DNA from 4 places in the Bartonella sp. HY761 genome. Region 2 is predicted to be linked to each of the others. Evidence: predicted binding sites of a transcription regulator. Region 2 holds the regulator's gene; each other region holds the start of a gene.
The links. The regulator LexA, encoded in region 2, represses DNA repair genes until DNA is damaged. The targets are predictions, from matches to a motif close to TGTTCNNNNTGTGTTCNG.
Positions count from the first base shown of each region.

Region 1: the regulator LexA is predicted to act here: its motif matches at 3,809-3,826, upstream of N6A79_RS11710 (helicase-related protein).
Region 3: the regulator LexA is predicted to act here: its motif matches at 3,577-3,594, upstream of N6A79_RS09460 (PA0069 family radical SAM protein).
Region 4: the regulator LexA is predicted to act here: its motif matches at 4,232-4,249, upstream of N6A79_RS00220 (ImuA family protein).

Region 1 covers NZ_CP104887.1:2,705,587-2,711,153, forward strand. The annotation lists gene modC (molybdenum ABC transporter ATP-binding protein) at 1-229, shown strand, start outside; gene N6A79_RS11705 (RNA-binding S4 domain-containing protein) at 275-670, opposite strand; gene N6A79_RS11710 (helicase-related protein) at 667-3,672, opposite strand; gene rpmF (50S ribosomal protein L32) at 4,003-4,182, opposite strand; gene mtgA (monofunctional biosynthetic peptidoglycan transglycosylase) at 4,368-5,153, opposite strand; gene N6A79_RS11725 (polyprenyl synthetase family protein) at 5,405-5,567, shown strand, end outside.
Region 2 covers NZ_CP104887.1:1,747,837-1,753,403, forward strand. The annotation lists gene N6A79_RS07515 (phosphoadenylyl-sulfate reductase) at 1-442, opposite strand, end outside; gene N6A79_RS07520 (hypothetical protein) at 799-1,410, opposite strand; gene hfq (RNA chaperone Hfq) at 1,778-2,014, shown strand; gene lexA (transcriptional repressor LexA) at 2,248-2,982, shown strand; gene N6A79_RS07535 (DUF3999 family protein) at 3,376-4,782, opposite strand; gene N6A79_RS07540 (DUF2339 domain-containing protein) at 4,779-5,567, opposite strand, start outside.
Region 3 covers NZ_CP104887.1:2,175,999-2,181,565, forward strand. The annotation lists gene N6A79_RS09445 (L-threonylcarbamoyladenylate synthase) at 1-825, opposite strand, end outside; gene N6A79_RS09450 (ribonuclease HII) at 937-1,599, opposite strand; gene N6A79_RS09455 (MmcQ/YjbR family DNA-binding protein) at 1,736-2,095, opposite strand; gene N6A79_RS09460 (PA0069 family radical SAM protein) at 2,244-3,428, opposite strand; gene N6A79_RS09465 (siderophore-interacting protein) at 3,711-4,574, shown strand; gene N6A79_RS09470 (siderophore-interacting protein) at 4,651-5,409, shown strand; gene N6A79_RS09475 (L,D-transpeptidase) at 5,514-5,567, opposite strand, start outside.
Region 4 covers NZ_CP104887.1:57,060-62,626, forward strand. The annotation lists gene N6A79_RS00210 (error-prone DNA polymerase) at 1-1,870, opposite strand, end outside; gene N6A79_RS00215 (Y-family DNA polymerase) at 1,890-3,458, opposite strand; gene N6A79_RS00220 (ImuA family protein) at 3,358-4,212, opposite strand; partial or broken gene N6A79_RS00225 (IS5 family transposase) at 4,599-5,337, shown strand; gene N6A79_RS00230 (autotransporter outer membrane beta-barrel domain-containing protein) at 5,538-5,567, shown strand, end outside.

The DNA.
Region 1 (5,567 bases), 960 kb from region 2:
TGAAAATCCTCAAAAAACCTCAATTCTTAATGTTGTTAATGCGGTTATTTTGTCAAAGACGTCAATTAATAATCATGAAATTTTGGTTTCGCTTAGTCTTGGTGATGATGATCAAGGCGCACATATCCTTTGTCGCCTATCGCGCTATTCTTGGCAAAACTTGAATTTAAAAATTGGGATGAAAATTTTTGCGCAAGTTAAAGGCATTGCCCTACTTGGAATTACATAGTTTTAAATACCAATATTTTTAAAATGTTACGGTAAATAAAACACCTTAATGATCAAACTTGTTTTGCAAATTATCAAGCTGGCGGCGATCGCGCTTGGTTGGGCGCGGCCCTGTTTGCGTTTGCGCTTCCAATGCTTGGCGTGCTAGTTTTTCTTCCGCAGTTTCAACCGGCGTTAAATCTTGATATAATTTTTGCGCTTCTACAGCCGGACCTCGACGCTCGCCAAGGGCAACAATTTTTATAGTTCTAATTCTTTGATTATAGCTAATCGTCAAGACATCATCAGCTTTCACTAAATATGATGCCTTGTCGATTTTTTGTTTGTTTACTCGGATTTTACCGCTATTAGCAAGCTCCGCTGCCAGACTACGCGATTTTAATAAACGGCTGAAAAACAGCCATTTATCAATTCTCAATCTATCTGGCAGCTGCTCACTCATTTTTTCAACTGGTCACGCAATGCTGCTAATTTTGCAAAAGGTGAATCTGGATCCATGGCTTTTGCAGGCTCATTATTGCGGGCTTTGTTGAAATCTTTTGGCTTATTATTAGCGCGGCGTTCATTATTGTTGCGACGATCATGATTACGACCGTCTTTATTAAACTCACGCTTTTCGCCAGATCTATCTTGATTTGACTTATCTTGGCGATTTTTATCATAACGTGGCTTATCGGAACGAGCCTGTTGCTCACCACTTGTTTCAACCGTAGCTGCGTGTGGTTTGCGGTCAAATTTCTTTTTACCATCATTGCGGTTATTGTTATCGCGCGGCTTGTGCGGACGATTTTCCTGACGGCCCTGATAGCGCCAAAGCAACATCATCTTGACATTTTCAACCGGCTTTTCCGCTTCAGTATCTGCAACTTCTGCAGTAGTTTCAGCAACAATTGGTTGGCTTTCAAGATTTGCCCACATTGGACCAACTGGTTCCGCGTCTAATGCTGGCGCAACGGCTGCTGCCTCTGCACCTTCATTAAGCTTAGCTTCAACTTCTGCAACACTAATGGAGTGAGAACGATAGCCAAGATTTTTAAGTACATCTTCCATATCAGCATGGCTTGCACCCAAAATCGACATCATAGCAGGTGTTACAATGAACTGGCGGCCATCAAATGCGCCTTCTGGTCTTGGACCAGTACCCTCACGCCAAGCTAAAGCAGGACGAATAAGATCAGCCAAACGCTCAAGGATATCAACGCGCACCGCACGCTTACCAAGAATACGATATCCAGCAAGGCGATAAAATTCTGGGTTAAATTCGCCATTTACTTCAATAGATGTACGACCAGCAGCCATGGTTTGGATAATATCGCCATAACCGGGTTGGTCTTTTGCATCATTTTGCAAAGCCCAAAGCAATGTAATTGCTTGTGCTGGCGCTGGCTTTAAAAGTGCTGGAATAAAAATGTGATAGGCACCAAAACGCACACCAAGACGGCGAAGTGCAGCACGCGAATCTTGATCCAAGCTTTTTACATCATTAGCAATGTCGCGCCGAGGCAATACGCCAAGCTGCTCAACCAACTGGAAAGCAATACCGCGAGTGATACCAATTAAGGCATCAGCATTGATAAGATCGAAAAGTGGCTTTAATGCTGTTTCAAAATGGAAAGCAACAAAGCGACCAACGCGGTCATTGACCTTGTCACGCTGTGCACCCTGCAATTGCTCATCAGCCAGCAAGATAATGCGTGGCTTTAAAAACTCATCACCACTCACCAGAGTTGCAATAGGTTGACCAACCCAACGGACGATGCCGTCCGATGCCAGCGCTAAATCACCATTAGCACATGCACTAAGCCTTTCAGCCCGTGCATCATATTCAGGTGCTAATGCTTTTTGCGCTGCCGCTCTCACCGCTTTGGCATCACTGCCTTCGGCAGCTTTGTCCATGGTGAAACGGAAGCCTTCCAAATGTCCAACATGGTGACCTTCTACTAGAACATCACCGGTTTGCGAAATTTCGGCATCTATCATTGTATTCTCTCTCAGCCGTTTCATCAGAACGCTTGTTCTGCGGTCTACAAATCGTTTCGTCAACCTCTCATGCAGCGCATCAGACAATTTATCTTCAATTTCCCGCGTTTTTTCTTGCCAATGTTGCGGATCTGCCAACCAATTAGGTCGATGAGAGACATAAGTCCAGGTCCGAATCTGCGCAATGCGGTGTGATAAAGTATCAATATCGCCATCTGTACGATTAGCAAGTGCTACCTGAGATGCAACATAATTTTCATCAACTACACCAAATTCTACCACATCACGGAACAATGTGGCAATAATGTCGGCATGTTGGGCGGGGGCAATCTTACGATAGTCGGGAAGCGCGCAGATATCCCATAGCAATTTGACTTCATCGCTACCCTTTATACGTCGAGCAATCGAATCGTCTTTAGCCAAATAGCTAAGCGCACGAGCATCAACAGCTGGCATTGCCTTAACCAGACCGTCAATTGGGGATGGAGTATCAAGGGAGCGAATTAAGTTTCCAATTGAGCTAAAATCCATATTGGCAGTACGCCATTGCATGACTTTAACAGGATCGAAATAGCTACCTTCAATTTTTTCAACGAGTTCTGCTTCAAGCGGAGCAACACGTCCAGTAACGCCAAAAGTGCCATCACGTAAATGGCGGCCTGCGCGCCCTGCAATTTGTGCAAGTTCGCTTGGATTTAAATCACGATATTGAAAACCGTCAAATTTTCGAGTTTGAGCAAAAGCCACATGATCGACATCAAGATTAAGCCCCATGCCAATGGCATCAGTTGCGACCAAATAATCTACATCGCCAGATTGATACAGCTCTACCTGTGCATTGCGCGTGCGCGGCGACAAAGCGCCCATAACAACCGCAGCACCACCTCTTTGCCGGCGAATAAATTCTGCAATAGCATAGACCTCATCAGCGGTAAAAGCCACAACGGCAGAACGTCTTGGCAGCCGTGCAATTTTTTTCGAGCCACTATAGGTTAGTTGCGACAGCCTTGGCCGCGATGCAACGCTAAGCCCGCGCAACAGCTTTTCCAAAACACCACGCATGGTTAAGGCGCCAAGAAGCAAAGTTTCTTGCCGTCCACGTAAGTGCAAAATCCTATCGGTAAAAATATGGCCACGCTCTAAATCATTGGCAAGCTGCACTTCATCAATGGCAACAAAGGCGGCATTGGTCTCGCGCGGCATTGCTTCCACCGTGCATACAGAATAGCGAGCTTTAGGTGGCTGAATTTTTTCTTCACCAGTTACCAGTGAAACTTTGTCTGCACCAATTTTTTCGCAAATTCGTGTATAAACTTCACGCGCCAACAAACGTAACGGCAAGCCAATAATGCCGCTATCATGCGCCAACATCCGCTCTATCGCAAGATGCGTCTTTCCTGTATTGGTTGGCCCCAACACTGCCATGACATTACGGCCAGAAAAAACAAGGGGGGTGTTCCCCATTGGCAACTCCAATTTTTGAAAAGGCCGTTAAGTCAATCACTCGCGGCCTTATCGCGCTTTTTAAAACCTATATTTGTATTTTATCAACACAAGGGTCTTTCAGCACTATTCTAATTATAATTATTAGACATTTTAATGTTTCATTTATGTTAAAACATTTAAAATTCAATATCTTTTAAATCAAACGCTTAACTAAACCATGAAACAATAAAAAAACCGACTTATCGTCGGTTTTTATATATTCTATCAGTCAACTCAAAATCAACCTACTTACTTAGCTTAAATCTAAACTGTAAATAGAATCAATTCTAATTGAAACCCAATACAGAATTAAGCCTTAGGTGTAAGAACTTGACGACCGCGATACATACCAGTCTTAAGATCGATATGATGTGGACGACGCAATTCACCTGAAGTCTTATCTTCAATATAAGTAGGTGTCTTAAGGGCATCAGCTGAACGGCGCATACCGCGCTTTGAAGGTGATGTTTTTCTTTTAGGTACTGCCATGGATCTATGCTCCGAATTCGTTCAAACACATTGAAGCGTGGCCATGAAAGCCTGAATCGCCCAATATAATTCACAAAGTTTGGGACGCTATACACTGATTAAAGCAATTTGACTAGCCAAAAGGTGTATTTTTTTAAAAAACTCCCAATAAAACATGCATTTTTTTACAAAATAGCGATTATATTTTAATTTACACAAGCAATATAAGCACCAGAATTGCGCGCACGTGATTCAAAAACCCGTGCCAGTTGGCTCATACCAGGACCTGGCTTTGCAGGATTGCGTATATAAGGATTGGGTAATGCTGCCGCCAGCAAAGCACCTTGCCTTGGAGTTAGATTGTTAGACGAGCGATTAAAATAATGGCGTGATGCAGCCTCTGCGCCATAAATTCCGGGCCCCCATTCGGCAATATTTAAATAAATTTCCATAGTGCGCTGTTTTGACAAAAAAATATTAGCGCCAAGGGCAATGGGAATCTCAATCGCTTTGCGCACATAGGAACGATCTTGCCAAAGAAAAAGGTTTTTTACCATTTGCATAGTAATGGTGGAAGCACCACGATTTGGCCCACCATCATTATCCAAAACATCGCCCAAAGCATCCCAATCAACGCCATTATGGCTGCAAAATTTGCCATCTTCAGCCATCATTACCGCATTTACCAAATTAGGGGAAATAGCTCTGATAGAAACCCATTGGCGATCATAGCCACGCAATAGAACAACATCTCGTAGCATCAAAGTAGAGATTGGCTTGATAAAGGGCAAATTATAAAAGAGAAGCAAGACAAAAGGCAAGAGCAGCAAAAGAATCAGACCAAGGGCAATCTTTTTAACAAGAGTTTTTTTGGTTTCCCCCTCGTTCCTTATCTCATCCTTATCAAGCAACAATGAACAATTCCTTTTATTTGCGATGATCTTGGTAATAATGCTTGATTTATAGGGTTTATCTGGCGGCTGCAATACCATGGATCGCCTTGGCTTATCACGCAGGATGTTTATTCAAACAAATTATACTCATTTTTTTGACAATCACTCATTCGCTTATGTTCTTTTACCTAAATGACGACCCACTGCAAAGATATTTTTTAATCTTAACAGCTATCAGACGGAAATCGGTATTTGCAATTTTGGCTACAAACTTATGTATAGTATTTTTTAAAAATTCCAGTATTAATAAATTGCCCTTTATACCACCTGTTCAAATGTAATGTGAGACAATGGATAGTAAAAACAATTTTGAAGCTCTCTTGCTCGGTCATGCAAAGCGTGTTGAAACTCTAATAGGCCAGCTTTTAGCACCCTATCCACAAATGGGCGAGATTAACCGTCCACAAAAATTGCTAGATGCAATGCGTCATGGTGTTTTGAATGGCGGCAAAC
Region 2 (5,567 bases):
GGTCACCTCGCAAACCGGTCACCCAAAGTTGCTGCCCGATTAATGCGCGGCCCAAAGGCTCGATTTTTCGGGTAAAGCAGCACTGTTTGCGCATATCAGGCGAAAAATAAAAACCATTAATGCCCTGATCATCAATTAATGCTTCTAGCCCCTCAGTTTGGGGGTACTTTGCTTTAATTCTAATACCGTATTTTTCTTCTGTTTCCTGCCAAAGACTATAGGTTTGAGGAAACAAGCGCCCCGTATCCAAGGTAACAATACTTATAGCAAGGCGGTTTTGTGCAATAAAATGAGTAAGAACTTGATCCTCAAGGCCAAAACTGGTGGTAAAAACACAGCCCTTAGGAAAAGATTTAGTTACAGCTTCAAGGCGTTCAAGCACGGTTAAACGCGCGAATTTGCCATTAAGTTCACCTGCAATATTGGTTAAATAATCCGTCATGTCCAACCCCGCAATCAAAATAGCAAAATGCACTTTTTCGCCGATTACAGGAATTTAAACTTATTCTAGTTATTTTGCGCCGATAGGGTTTTTAAAAAATGCCACACAACTGAAACAAATTTTTACATTCATTGCATTTGAGATAAATTTTATCTGCATGCAACGATAGCCGCAAGTTTTGGCTCATTTTGTGGAAAAGCATGGCTAGCGATTAAGGCAATAACAGGCTTTATGCCCATTATTCACCAATAAAAAAAGTCTGGAAATAGACCATTGGAATTGGCAAAACCATTTCCAATTATTGTCTATTTCCAACCTTAATTAACTTTTAAGCTGACTTTAGTTCATCACCACTCTTAATAGAGCGACGGGCGATCATAATAGCCCCTATCATCATCACGGTAAACTGGCCGTTGGTTTTGTGGCCTTGGCCGTGGTGGATTATAATTTGGGCGGTTATATTGCGGCCGCGCATTTGGATTATAAACTGGCCTATCATAACCCTGACCATTTGGTCCTTGATAATTTGGTCTTGTGTCTAATGGATAACCATGGCCATCTTGCGGTGGCATAGGACGCGGTGGATGCGGTCTATCATATTGAGGCGGCATTGGACGCTGCGGATAAGAATTATCATATTGAGGACGATCATATTGTGGAGGCATAGGGCGCGGTGGATGCGGCCTATCATATTGCGGCTCAGATGGCCCTGGCACAACAATCGGCCGGTCATTTTGCGGCGGCATAGGGCGCTGTGGACGGTTGCCACCTGGTGGTGGTGCAGGCTGCACAGGGCGCACTGGATATTGATTTTGTGCAGGTGGTGTTGGTGCTACTGGCGGCGCTGGTGGCAATGGAGCAACAGCTGTTGGTGGATCGGTATAAATTGTCATTTTGGCATAACTAACCGATGGCATTATTAATGCCGTTCCAAGCAATGTCAAAAAAAGTGCCGAAATCTTATTCATAAAAGTAACCTCATATCATTGCTTAAAAGATAGCCCATTAATCTGAACTGTTGCTGAACAGCTTACCGCTGCAATATTTACATAGTAATCAACAAAGCGCAAAACTAAGGCCAGCATAGGCCCTATCAATTCAACAATTATTAATGACCGTTTAAACCAATTGAACATAAAGTAACACTAAACGACCCAATGCTAGTTTTGCTCAAGCCGAAGCGTCAGCACCGAAAATCCTACAATTATAAGCCCAAAAACAAAATATTCGGTAATATATTGTAATAATTTTGAATTTAACTTGACAGCCCTTGCTGTTGGCATGCTATGAAATAAAAATAATTAGTTATGCGGTTCGCAATAAAAGGTAAAAACAATGGCAGAACGGGCGCAACATCTTCAAGATTTATTTTTGAATGCCGTAAGAAAGCAAAAAATTTCATTGACAATTTTCTTGGTAAATGGCGTCAAGCTTACCGGTATTGTCACTTCCTTTGATAATTTCTGCGTATTATTGCGCAGAGATGGTCATTCGCAATTGGTTTATAAGCATGCTATTTCAACAATCATGCCAAGCCAACCAGTGCAAATGTTTGAAAATGAAGAAGATTAATTCTTCGACATGCAATATTTTTTGATAAAATGCCGGCTATATAGCCGGCATTTTTGTTTAAAAGCATTAAATCTAATAAGCCAATAAAAACAGTACCCAACCAGATTATAAAATTGTAATGCCACACAAAAATTCCAATTTAATTTAAATTATTTGCCCCTATTGCAGAACAATAGTGGAACATATATGATATGTTCACTATTTGTGCCAATGATTCGACTTATGGGGCTATTATGTTAACGCGCAAACAACGTGAATTGTTGATGTTCATCCATGAAAAACTGGAAGAAACAGGAATACCACCATCATTTGATGAAATGAAAGATGCACTTGAACTAGCATCTAAGTCAGGTATTCATCGACTTATCACCGCTTTGGAGGAGCGTGGTTTTATCCGCCGCCTACCAAACCGCGCCCGCGCAATGGAAATTATTAAACTTCCTGACATGCCCCACCGCCCCTCATATAATTATGGAAGCATGGCGGAAGATACTAATATGGCTTCGCCCAGTTCGCTTGCAAAATCCAAATTTCCTGTCGCTGGTAATGAAACAATTGCGGCTAATCGCCCTGTCGCGGCTAATAGCAATGTTGACATTCCAGTTATGGGACGAATTGCAGCTGGTGTACCCATATCGGCAATTCAGCACCAAATAAGCAGCATTACTATGCCAATTGATATGATTGGTAAGGGGGAACATTATGCTCTTGAAGTTAAGGGCGATTCGATGATTGAAGCTGGTATTCATGATGGCGATACGGTGATTATCCGTAAGGCTGACGTGGCACTAACGGGCGAAATTGTGGTTGCCTTGGTTGATGATGAAGAAGCAACCTTAAAGCGCTATAAGCCTAAGGGAAGCTTTGTTGAACTTGAAGCCGCGAACCCTGCTTATGAAAATCGTATTTTTCCTGCTAATAGGGTCAATATTCAAGGAAAGCTCGTGGGGCTATTTCGCAGTTACTAAAGCGAACGCCTTCATTTTTCTTTTAAAATAGGTAAAAATTCTAATAATGCACCAATTTTTGTCGACAGGAAAACAATTCGATAAAAACAACCCAAGATGCAATACTCAAAGTGTTAATGAGTTTGGCAACTTTTAATGCTCTGCAAATAAACTTTGTAATAGTTTATACTAGATTAATTAAGGATTTGGCATTGGGGACTGAAGATAGAGATTGTTACCAAATGGGTAAGTCATTGCTTAAAAATCGTCTCAAACAATTAGAATAAGATGGAATTATTTAGGTGTTTCTTTGCGCCTCTCCTTCTTGTTCTCATGATATTTTCATACCATTTTTCTCAAAATAAATAGGCGTTGTTCCAATCAAGGCCCACCACCTATTGTTTATTCTGGCACCTATTGTGTATTTTGCTCTGATTGCCGCAATAGATGAAATGCGATTAGCACCAAAAATCCAACACCTAAAATTAGAACAGCCCACAATATAAATTGCCGCCAGTTAAATTGATCCACCTTTTCTATTTCCGGCACTTTAGAAATATTTTTCAATGGTTCGGCTAAAACTGCGCGGCTAATTCGCGGATCATCAATATCGACAGCACCCGGAACTAGATCAGCAAATGCAAGCTCCATTGACTTTTGCTGACTTTTCCCAATTTGTATGGCATAGGGCGACTTGCCGCGTGCTAAAAAAACAAGATTGTTAGGCGCAAGTGCAATTTCCATGGGTAAAGCATCTAAGTCGAGTCCTCCACCGCGCTTATCTATTTCAATTCTTATCGCTGTAAAGTCACCATCTGGCAATTCTACACTATCAAGGCGCGTTAGCTCGCCATTTTTTCCCTGCAATTGATAAAACATGCCTTGGCGTAAGGGAATCCAATTACCACGGCTGTTGGATTTGGAGCCGTATAGCCAGAAGGGTGCCAGACTATAACCATCAGGCAAATTAACTTTTATAACTTCTAATTTATGAGGTGCGGCAAAACTTAACTCATAAATTTCATGATTGGGGTCATCGATTAAAATTCTTTTAGCTTCTAGCGCGTTACTCCAAATTAGATTAGGTTTTAAGCTTGTTTCGGTAACAACCATCTTGCTTATCATCGCTTGCGTTATAGAAGGTGCTTTTGCGCGATCCACCCACATTAGTCGTAAAAAACGACCTTGAGTTTTTTTAATGGCAATACTTGTTTTCGTAATCTCACCATTATTATTCGATAAGCGGTAAAGTTGGCCATTTTCAATCAAACGCCAATGCACCAAATCGTCACTTACCTCTAGACGATAGGGAAAAAAACCATCCTGACTTGGTGTCCACACTATGTCTATTTTGTCAATACCATAAGTCACCTTCTTCAAGTCGATAATATAGCCAAGTAAGGCATCATTACTACTAGCACTCGCATCATCATTATTAATTGAAATTGAGGTGCCAGCGCGTGTATTATTAACCGTAATACTTGATTGGTAACCATTTAGGGGATCGCTCCCACGCAATGGATATAGTTCAGCCTGTACGGTTTCATGGTGAACAGTGCTAAGCTCGGTAATTTTAGCGTTAGAACTAATAAAAAATGCATAAGGCTGCGCCTTACCATCTTGATCTAAAATGCGAATATCAGATAGCCCCTCGCTGCCTGCTTGCAATTGCAGCATTGCATCAAGCTCTAACTCATACCAAGGGCCGGTACCTTCAAGCACCAATGGCGCTTGCTGCTCTATTGCCTCAGAGGCCCAAACTATCAATGGCGCTTGAATGAACAATATAAGGACAATAAAAAAATTAAAAAAGCGTCTCATAATGGCTGTTCCTCATTATGCTTAACGTCATCAGCTTGTTGAGTTTTTTCTTTTGGTGGCAAAGGCGCAAAATAACCAATAATTAACAACAAAAGTCCAACACTGGTAAAGGAAATAATTCGCTCCATAGTGCCACTTCCACCAAGATCAATGGCAAATAACTTAAACACAACCACGCCAATCAAACTTGTGCCACAAATCCACAAAATACGAAGCTTTTTGCGATTTCCGATTAACATAGCCGACAGAGCAACAACTGTCCACACAATCGCCAAAGTTGTTTGGGCGGTCGTTGATGCAAAGAGTGCCGCTGCGCGCCAATCAACGCCAAAGAAATGGTGAACTGAGCGTAAAATTGTTGCAGTCAAAATAGCAAAGCTTGTGAAACCGAAGGCTACGGGAATTGAATATGGAGGTAAGTTTTTCTTTACTAAAGGCTCGGTATTGCTCCATATAAATAAAGCAAAAAGCGTAATGAAGAGCCCAAGCTCAAGTGGATTAATTAATGGAATATAAGGAAGCGGCGTAGCGCTACCATCATTGATAATATTTGCAAACCAAATCCAACCGAACGCAATAACAGCTACTGGCCAAGCTGCAAAGAAACGATAGGCTGTCGGGTCGGTTTTCAACGACCATCTTGGTTTGTTTGCTGCAACCATTAGGAGATAGATAACTGGCCCTACTATCCATCCTAGCCAACGCCAAGCATTAAAATTACCCGACACATCCATGAGCATTGCACTGCAAGTTGCTGATACCAAACCTATGGTCAACCAAGCGCC
Region 3 (5,567 bases), 430 kb from region 2:
CACTGCTGCTTCTTTTAAATCTCCACTTTCACTCAAATTTAAAATGGCTTTTGCATTTGCCTGCCCCTTAATTGCTGTGTCACCAAAGTGTAAAAGCGCTTCCCCTTCCATGACTTCATCAACATTTAAACGCATTGTTGCATTGGGCGCGTAATGAGACTTCATCATACCCGGTGCTTGAATAGCTGCACCATGATCCAGTTGTTTCACTGGCCGCTTTATAATAGCCTCAATCGCTTCACGCTCTAAACCACCAGGGCGCAGTAAATAAACATCATCACCATCAACTTTGATAATGGTGGATTCAACCCCTACTTCACATGGACCTGCATCAATAATTAATGGCACACGACCTTGAAAATCATTTTCAACCGCAATGGCACTTGTTGGGCTAATTCGACCAGAACGGTTAGCACTTGGTGCAACAATAGGACGATCAAGACCTTGCACAATATCTGCAAAAATTCCTTTAGGGTTGCGCAAGGCAAGGGTTGGCAAGCCAGCTGTTGCCAAAGGGTGAATATTGTTATTTTTTCGCAGTGGTAAAACAAGTGTCAAAGGTCCTGGCCAAAATTCTTGCATCAACTTGGCTGACATATCATCAATTGCAACATAACGTGCTGCCATATCCATGGAGGCAACATGAGCAATTAAAGGATTAAAATGGGGACGACCTTTGGTGGCAAAAATTTCTGCCACCGCCTCTCCATTGGTTGCATCTGCTGCCAAACCATAAACTGTTTCGGTAGGTAGAGCCGCCAACTTGCCCTCACGCAAATGCGCAACGACTTGTTTTATAATAGTAGGCGATGCTGAAACAATCATGATATTTTAAACTTTTATAATAAAAAGATGAACGATAATAATATTTTACTTAAGTTTTATTTTTAGATTTTTTAGATTTATAGCACAAGAACAAGAAATTTAAAAAGCCTACTATTTAATATCCATATTTTTTATCGGCGCAAAACTATAGCGATGCAATTTTTTAACTGGCCCATGACTTTCAATAGCTTGCCGATGGGTAACTGTTGCATAACCGGCATGTTTTTCAAACCCATAATGGGGATGTTGACTGGCTGCTAAAATCATCATTTTATCACGCATTTCCTTGGCAATGATCGAGGCGGCAGCAATGGAGACGGAGCGTTGATCGCCTTTTACCCAAGAATCGGCAGCACAAGGTAAGCCATCAGGTATATCGCGGCCATCGATTAAAATATAATCGGGCTGCACTGCAAGGCCTTGGCATGCACGGCGCATGGCTTCAAGCGAGGCTTTACGTATATCACTAAGATCAATGGATAATGCACTCACGCTGCAAATACTAACGCTAAGAGCGCTATCCAAAATTTGTTGATACAATTTTTCGCGCTGCTTATGCGACAATTTTTTAGAGTCATTGAGACCAACAGGGATGTTATCAGGGTTTAAAATAACCGCAGCAGCAACTACTGGCCCAGCTAAAGGCCCGCGTCCTGCTTCATCAGTACCCGCAACAAATTTTGCCCCATGGCGCATTAAACGTTGCTCGCCAGAAAAATCTGGTTGCTTAGGAATATCAAATAAAAGCGGTAAAGGATTAAATTTTTTTGCCATAAAGCCTTGTGACATTACCGGCAAATTTGTGCAAGCATTTTGAGAAGATTTGCAGCATTGCCCCAATATTTATGATTACAAGATTATTTACGAGTATATGGTTTTAAATCTCTTTATCGTATCAACTTAAAAAACTCTACTCAACACCACATTCTTGGCGCTTTTTTCTCGTTAAACTTTTAGCAACAATATCATAGGAACGCGCGATATAGATTTTTAATTCATCATCAGTTAGTTCTGAATTTTTATGTACGGCCGGCCAGGTGCTTGATGTATAAGGCGCACGTTTTATACCATCTTGCTCAAGCATCATAAGATAGCTTGAAGGCGCTACCTTAAAAACCAAACAATCAACCCATAAACCACCTTTACCACCAAGGGCGGCAAAAAATTTACCACCAATCTTGGCTACCCTTGCATGCCATTGGTCGTGCAAGGTGACAGATTTTAGCGAAGTTACAAATTCATCAAAGTCCTTAACATCATAAAGAGACAAGAGCATAATTCCAATTCAAAATAATTAAGGCAATTTAAACAACACTCTATGACCATGTTAACATACTAACCTAGCAATTGCCGAAGAGTTATTTTACGATAATTTTTGCTTAAATAGTTTACTGCATAATATCAAAGCCCCTTATGTTTTAAAACAACGATAATTGTACGGGCGATTTTATTGGTGGCTCGAAATTTTCAAATGAAAGAGGAATACGACGCTTGCCAATGTCTAGCCTTTGACATGTTATAGCAAAGCGGCGGGCAACCAGTTCGGCAAAAGGGCCTGTACCGCGCATCCGACTTTGCCAATCAGCATCATAATCCTTGCCGCCACGCATAGATCGTAAAATTGAAATAATTTTACGATAGTGATTGGGATATTCGCGCAAAAGCCAATCTTTAAATAAAGGGGCAACCTCATAAGGCAAACGCAGCATGACAAAATCTGCGTCATGAACACCAGCTTCTTTTGCAGACTCTAATATATTTTCAATCTCATGATCATTTAAACCCGGAATAACCGGCGCAACTAATGTGGAAACCGGTATATTGGCTTGATGCAATTGCTTTATAGTTTCAAGGCGGCGCTTTGGCGTTGCAGCTCTTGGCTCCATTGCCCGTGAAAGCCTACTATCCAATGTGGTAAGTGATATACAAACCCGTACCAACCGTTTTTGCGCCATTTCGCTTAAAATATCAACATCACGCAAAATCAAAGCTGATTTTGTCACAATACTTACCGGATGATTGGCCCTATTTAAAACGGTCAAAATTTCTCGCATAATCGCCCATTTTTTTTCAATCGGCTGATAAGGATCAGTATTCGTACCAATGGCAATGATTTTCGGTTTATAGCCAGCTTTTGATAATTCCTTTTCTAGCAATTTTGCTGCATCAGGTTTTGCAAAAAGCTGTGTTTCAAAATCAACCCCTGCCGACAAGCCCATATAAGAGTGGCTAGGACGGGCAAAACAATAAATACAACCATGCTCACAACCACGATAAGGATTGATAGAGCGGTCAAATCCAAGATCAGGCGAACTGTTGCTTGTAATAATATTGCGAGCTTTTTCAATTTGAACAATTGTTTTAAGCGGTGCTATTTCTTCATCATTTTGCCAGCCATCATCAAAGGAACAAACTGATTTATCCTCAAAGCGCCCTGCAGGATTAAGCCCTGCTCCACGCCCTTTTATACGCTTTGCTTGAAGCCGCATATTGCTATCTTCAATAATATCATTAGCGTGCGCTTGGCGACCATCGCCAAAAGCTGCCTTATCAGCCTTGGCAAGATTATCAGCAAGATTATGATTAATCCGAATTTTTAACATTGCACCACTGCCAAAAACTTGCTGAAATGCCATAAAGCAAATGAGCAACCATACTTGATTGAAATAGCTTAATAAATAAATGGCATTTACTTGCCTATAGGCATAGCTAAACATCCATTCCCTGACAGAAACACAATATCAAAAATTAAAGAACATATCAAGAACATTATCGCAAAAATTATTTTCATTATTTAATTTGAGTATTTTTATCATGTTTTATTTGTCATTGTGAAATATTGCCATTATACCAATGCTGACAACAATATTTTGGGTAGGTGCAAAATGGCAAATATGGAAACAAAAGCCAGTTCTAAAAATGCAAGTGAAACCGCAAAAATGTCGGGACACAAGATCATACGCAATAGCATGACAATTACTGAGATTGCAAAACCGTTTGCTTCAGTAATACGTGTAAGCGGCATTGTCAAAGATCCAAACCTAGATCAATGGTTGCAAGCCAATAATGCTGTCCGAATTGAAATGGATGCCATTGGTAGTGGAAAGCCAATCACCCGTGTTTACACCATTCGTGACTATTATGCCGCAACCAATATTGCAGAAATCGATTTTGTAGTTCATCACGGCCAAAGCTTGGCTATGGACTGGTTGAGCAAGCAAAAAATTGGTGACAAGATTTATCTTATGGGACCAAAGCAACATTTTATGCCTGATTATAAAAATGGTCATGATAATATATTTTTTGCCGACGATACGGCAATTCCTGCGCTATTTTCTATTTTTAAAAATTGGCCACAAGGTTTAAAAGCCACAGCCTATATTGATTGCGCCCATCAATCCGCAATAGACGAATTACCGAAGATCGCAGGGGTAGATTATAAAACCTTTATTCGTCAAGATGATTGTGCCGCCGGCACTTCTGGTTTTTTAGTCAAAGAAGCTCTTTCCATCAATCCAACCACCAAAGCCAATCTTTGGATCGCCTGCGAGCGTGAAGAAGCGCGACAAATACGCGACCACTTTTTAAGTGGCGGGCAAGTGGCGAAAGCCGACATAAAAGCGATCGGCTATTGGAAGCGCGGCATGACATCAAGCATTGTGGATGAAAAGCGCATGGCCCATTACATAGACCTTACTGCACAAGGTAAAGGTATCGAGCAATTTGATGAGTTTGATGTAAAAATATAAGAGACAAATACAATATTATGCAGCTATAATAGCGGTAAAATCAAGCAAAATAGAACAAAAATTTTTAGGAAAAGTCATGACCCAAGAAAATGATACAGCACCGCATATTGAGCGTGTACGTCACGAAACCAAACGCCGCATATTGAAAGTTGAAAAAATTGAAGATGTAACCCCCTTGATGCGCCGGGTATTCGTTGGTGGAGATGATCTTACGGGCTTTGTTTCAGCAGCTCCCGATGATCATATCAAGCTATTTTTTGGCGAGAATGAACTAACCCAGCAAAGCCGCGAATATACACCACGTTTTTATGACGAACAGGCCAACCTATTAGCGATTGATTTTGTGTTACATGATGCAGGACCAGCAAGCACTTTTGCATTAAATGCAAAACAAGGTGATGAACTTGTCATTGGTGGTCCACGCGGTTCAGCCGTTATTGGCGGCAATATTAATGCTTGGCTATTAATCGGCGATGAAACGGCTTTGCCAGCCATTGGCAGACGGGTTGAGGAAGCCGCTGAAGGCACTGACATCACCGTTATTGCAACGGTTGCCAATGAACAGGAAGTGCAAAAATTTAATACCAAGGCCAATGTAACCTATCATTGGGTTTACCGCTCGGTTGAACTTGCTGATGAACCCAAATTTCTGCTTGAAAAGGTTAAGGAACTAAGCTTGCAAGAGCGGACATTTATCTGGATTGCCGCCGAAGGAAAGGTAACCCGCCACTTACGTATGTTCTTTAATACCGAACGTCATGTGCCACTTAATTGGATTAAGGCTGCTGGTTATTGGGTAAAAGGCTTTGCCAATTCTAAAGAAAAATTCGATTAAGCCACTTTAAATGAAAAAACCAAAGCTGAAAATTGATTAAACATGTAAAAAGGGCAGGAAAAGAAAATCTCTTCCTGCCCTTTTGTTATACAATTTTTTGTATCTTAGCGCACGATAACTTTAGCACCTGTACGCACACGGGCAAAAAGGTCAATCAC
Region 4 (5,567 bases), 1.7 Mb from region 2:
CACCCTGAATGGGGCCGGGGCGGACAATGGCTACTTGAATAACCAAATCATAAAAATTTTGTGGTCTAAGACGCGGCAGCATATTTATTTGCGCGCGGCTTTCTACCTGAAAGACGCCGATAGAGTCGCCTTTTTGGAGCATGGCATATGTTTGTTCATCATTTGCTGGTAAAGTGTAAAGACCATGATTGATGTGATAAAATTGCTTTAACGATAAAAAAGCCTTACGGATCATAGTTAGCATACCAAGCGACAAAACATCTACTTTCATCAGCTTGATTTCGTCAATATCATCCTTATCCCATTCAATAAAAGTGCGATTTTCCATAGCGGCAGGGCCAATGGGTACAATTTCATCAAGGCGCTCACGAGATAAAACAAAGCCACCAACATGCTGCGATAAATGGCGCGGAAATCCAATCAACTCACCAACAAGTTGCAAGGCAAGGTAAATACGCGGATTATCAGGATCAAGACCAGCTTTTTGTATATGCTCGCCTTTGGCCTCTCCGCCGTGAGATCCCCATATCGTACCGGCAATAGCATTGGATATATCTTCGCCAAGGCTTAAAACTTTACACACGTCTCGAATTGCACTTCGTGCGCGATAGCTAATAACAGTTGCAACTATGGCTGCTTTTTCTAAACCATAACGGCGGTAAATATATTGCATCACCTCTTCACGCCGCTCATGCTCAAAATCAACATCAATATCGGGCGGTTCATCGCGTGCTTTTGAGATAAACCGTTCAAACAAGAGATCTATTTCATTGGGATTAACATTGGTTATACCAAGGCAATAGCAGATGGCAGAATTGGCGGCTGATCCGCGCCCTTGGCATAAAATGCCCTGTTCTTTTGCAAAAGAAACAATATCATAAACAGTTAAAAAATAAGGTGCGTAATTAAGTTCATCAATTAAAGTAAGTTCTTTTTGAATGATGGCAGTGATTTTATCTGGAATTGCATTTTTATAACGCTCATTTGCGCCTTGCCAAGTAAGATCGCTTAAATAGTTTTGCGGATCCTTGCCTTGTGGCACTGGCTCATCAGGATAGCTATAGGAAATTTCATCAAGTGAAAAGTGAATGGGAGCAACAAAGTCTTGTTGCGCTAAAAGACTATCGGCGTAATTGCGGTAAATTCGCTGTAATTCGATTATCGGCTTCATATGTCTTTCAGCATTTTTAGCAAGCTGATAGCCAGCTTCATCAAGACTTGTATGTAAGCAAATTGCGGTAAGAACATCTTGCAATGGTCTGCGCTCGCTACGATGATAAAGAATATCTGTCGTGGCAATGAGCGGAATATTTACCTGTTGACTAAGGGTCAGTAATTTGGCCGCCCGCCTTTGATCGCTGCCCATATAGGCCATATCAAGAGCAAGCCAAACTTGCCTTGGTGCAGCATTGACAATTTGCAATAATTGGCTTTTTAAAGTTTCAATCTCTTTAATAGTGGGAATGGTTGCTGGTGCAATTGTAATAATTTGGAAAAACCGCGCGCGAAAGCAAAAATCTGCCCAGCTAATATGGCACTGCCCTTTGATTTGTGAGCGCATTTTTCCTTCGCTTAATAGGCGGCAAAGCTGGCCATAGGCTGCACGGTCACGCGGATAAACAATTAAATCAGGCATATTATCGGTAAATTGTAAGCGGCAGCCGACAAAATAGCGAAAATCTGGATTTTCTTGCTGTATTTTACGGGCTGCGGTTAAGCCACGAATAATGCCGGCAAGACTATTAATATCGGCAAGGCCAATGCCGCTATATCCAAGCTTCGCGGCTTCCTCAATCAGCTCATGGGGGTGGGATGCGCCTTGCAAAAATGAATAATTGCTGCGTGTTACCATTTCAAAAATTGCAACCATTTTGGGCTACCTTGAATTTTTAAGCAAATAGGCCATGCAAAAACCATTTTGGCGAAGCTTTTTCGCTGTAAAGTCCATAGCGAAAAATCCAAAAACGCCGGCCAATTTCATCTTCCACCCGATAATAATCGCGGGTGGGTGCAGAATTTTTCCACCATTCTGCACCAATACGCTCCGGCCCTTCAGCAAGGCGGATACGGTGTAAAACACGTCGCCAACGAAAAGAGGCAGGTGGGCTGTCGGGAACGGCAGCCACCACATCAATCGGTTGCGGCGGCACAAAAATGCGGCAGGGGCGTTCTGCGGCCTCTTGATTTTGAGCAAAAAACATCGCCTCATCAAAACGATCTGTTTTTACCTTGCCGGCATAAAGCGCAGGTTGCCATGCAAAGGCTTTTTCGGGGATATGGCTTTGGTGAAGCTCAAGGCGTAAAACCCGATCATGTCCTAAACGGGTGGAAAGCCTGTCAATAAAGCTAGTAATTTCACTATTATCTTGGGATTTTACAAATAGATTTTGCTCTACCGCAACAATTTTTTCACATTCAAGAGCTGCAAAAGCAAAAGCATCAAAACCATAACCAATATCCAGTGGCGTTGTCAAAGATGTAAGACGCTCTTTAATCAGCCGCATCAATTGTGCCGCTTCGTTTAAGGGCTTACTTGTTTCAATGGCAATGATTTGCCGTGCGCCATCAACTCTGAAAAATGCAATATGGATAAGTTTTGCACCTTCACCGCGATCACGCAATTTTTTACAAAAATCTTGTGCTAAAGGTTCTAATACGACAATCATCTGATCTTCGTTCATTACTGGATCATTAAGGCGGCCAATTTTATAGCATAAAGGTTTAGGCGTAATTGGTGAAATGGGGTGATGTTTCTGCCCATAGAGTAATTGTAATTTAGTAACTGGTACTGCGCCAAATCGGGCATTTAATGCAGCGGGTTTTAAATTGCGTATTGCACCAATTGTTTTAAAGCCAGCCTTGGTCAAGCCATGATAAATTGCCCCCTCAAGCTCTAAGGCTTTAAGTGGCATTATATCAAGTGTAGGAGCTAAATTTTGCTTTTCAACAATTCCACCCTTGCCAAAACGCGCAAAAATACGTGCCGCATGGGGTGTCGTCGTGATGGCGGCTTTGGTTTCAAACCCCAAATTTTGATAAAATTCTATAACCCTATCAAGCATATTTTTTGCACCACCAAAAAGATGATCGCAACCGGTAATATCAAGCATTAAACCAAAGGGAAGATTATAGGCAATAAGCGGCGTAAAACGCTCAGCCGCTTCAGCCAGCCATTTTAAACAAGCATTATCCTTATGCGGCTCGCTCATTTGTACTTCAAATTCTGGAAAAATGGCTTTAGCTTCGCTCATGCTTTGGCCAATATAAAGTCCTTTTGCTGCTGCCTGCCGGTTAATAGCAGTGATAACCAACCCCGATGCCTGACGGCTAATTAAAGCCAAGGCATTGTTTTCACTTTTAACTGGCGTGTTTTTTTGCCTTAAACGCATGATCCAATTGGTTGGTAGGTATGGAAAATAAAGGGCGAGATAAAGTCGGTTCATTAAAGGTTTTGTCATGAAAGTTCCATTCCATAGACCAATGGCCAATGCCGCCTGAGCGGTTACGAATAAGTTCAACATCAAAAAAAGGCGCGCCGGGTGCCATTGCACCCGATGAGATTGATTGGCCACTTGCTATGCGCCAACGTGTAAAAGCACTGCTGGTTTTGGGGGCGTTTTTGGCCATAAGCATGAAAGCTGGAATATTGTTTTTTTCACTGGCAAGATGCAGACGGCGGCTGGTGGTGAAATCCAATGCTTTGCAACTATCCGATAGGCTTAAAACAACACCGCTAATATTTTTTAATTGTAATGCGTCATCACCAGCTTTTAAAACATCGGTTAAATGGGCGCAGCGGATAAGGATTAATTGCGAAGGGTCAAGCCCCATAGCAATAATACCATAGGGATTTAAACCACCATATTCAAACAAAATGCCATCATCTTCAATCCAGATAAGCGGTTGTAAGCTTGGACCTTTATTGGCACGTAAAATTAAAGCTAACACAAAACCATAAGCGGCTTGCCAATGCGATGGGGCAGGGACAATTTCATGTAATGATCCACGCAAAATTGGCTTTATAATCTCATCTGCTTCACTTAAACCTAAGCAAAAATGGGTAAATTCAACATTATTTAGGCTTTGATGATTATAATTTTTATCAGCTTTATGGAAATGGTCTATTTGATTATTTGATAAAATTTGCGCAGCTGGACGGCCTTCCATTTTGGCAATTTGCTGACGCAATTTGTTTAAATTAGCTTTATCCATGCTCGACTCACATTTAATATGTTCCTGTTTTGTTCTTTATGCGGGATAAAGCAAAAAGAGTCAAGATTTCAAAACTAGTAGTAAATTATACAAAAGTGAGTTTTATAAATAGTCAATCACTAGGGGCTGGACTATTTCGTTCAAATTAATGGAGTTTGACTCTAAAGCGGTAAAGCCCAAATAGGAGTAAACAAAGTAAATGATAGAGATCATAAAAGGTTTTAAATATAATCTTTCGCAAAATGAGTTAAATTCTTTACTTGAAATGGGCTGGTTTCTAACAAGAAATGTTGATATTGAAAGAAATGTCTAGGGTCAGAACCTTTTAATTTTATTGATTCACATTTTAGTTGATTTATGATTCGTTGGTGTGACGGAGGTAGCCAATGAGTGAAAGTCAGATGGCGCGGATATCACCTTATTTTCCATTATCGCATGGGGTGGCACGTGTTGGTGATATGCGCGTTATCAGTAGGATTGTTTATGTTATTAATCATGGCCTGCAATGGAAAGATGCTCTTAATAATTATGGTCCGCACAAAACCCTTTATAACTCCCTTTTTCGCTGGAGCCGATTGGGTGTGATTATTCGCATTTTTGCAGAGCTCGCTGGGGAAGGTCCAAAACCTCAGCGTAACATGATTGATGCAATCCATCTTAAGGCACACCGCACAGCAGCAAACCTGCTTAAAAAGGGGATGTTCTCCGTCGTATTGGACGCACAAAAGGTGGCTTGAACTCAAAACTGCATACAGTCGTTGATCAAGATGGAAAGCCGCTATGCCTGTTATTGTCAGAAGGTGAGATGAGCGACTATAAAGGCGCGGCTCTTCTGTTACCAGTTTTGCTTGAAGCGCAAGAACTTATTGCTGACAAAGGTATTGACACTGACTGGTTCAGGCAAGCCTTATTTGACAGAAAAATCAAGCCTTGCATTCCCCCTGAAAAGGTAGGACATCGAACATCTACTTTGACAAGGCAACCTATAAATTACGTCGTAAAATTGAGAACTTGTTTGCAAAACTTTAAACTTGGCGACGTATTGCAACAAGATACGATCGATGCGCACATACTTTCTTTTCAGCAATCAGTATCGCTGCAGCCGTCATATATTATATCAATTAATGAGTCCTGACCCTAGAGATATGAAAAATGAACAAGGTAGGTCTCTATTAAATTCACCTAACTTAGAACTTGCGACAAGACCACATATTATTTCTAATTAATACTTCAATTTTGAAATTTTTTAAGTTATAAGACAAATTAAATTTGCATATTATGCATAATTATTTAGCATTAATAGAGGGTTAAATCGGGATATAATTATGAATTTATTTAGTGCTTTGAAATTTAAA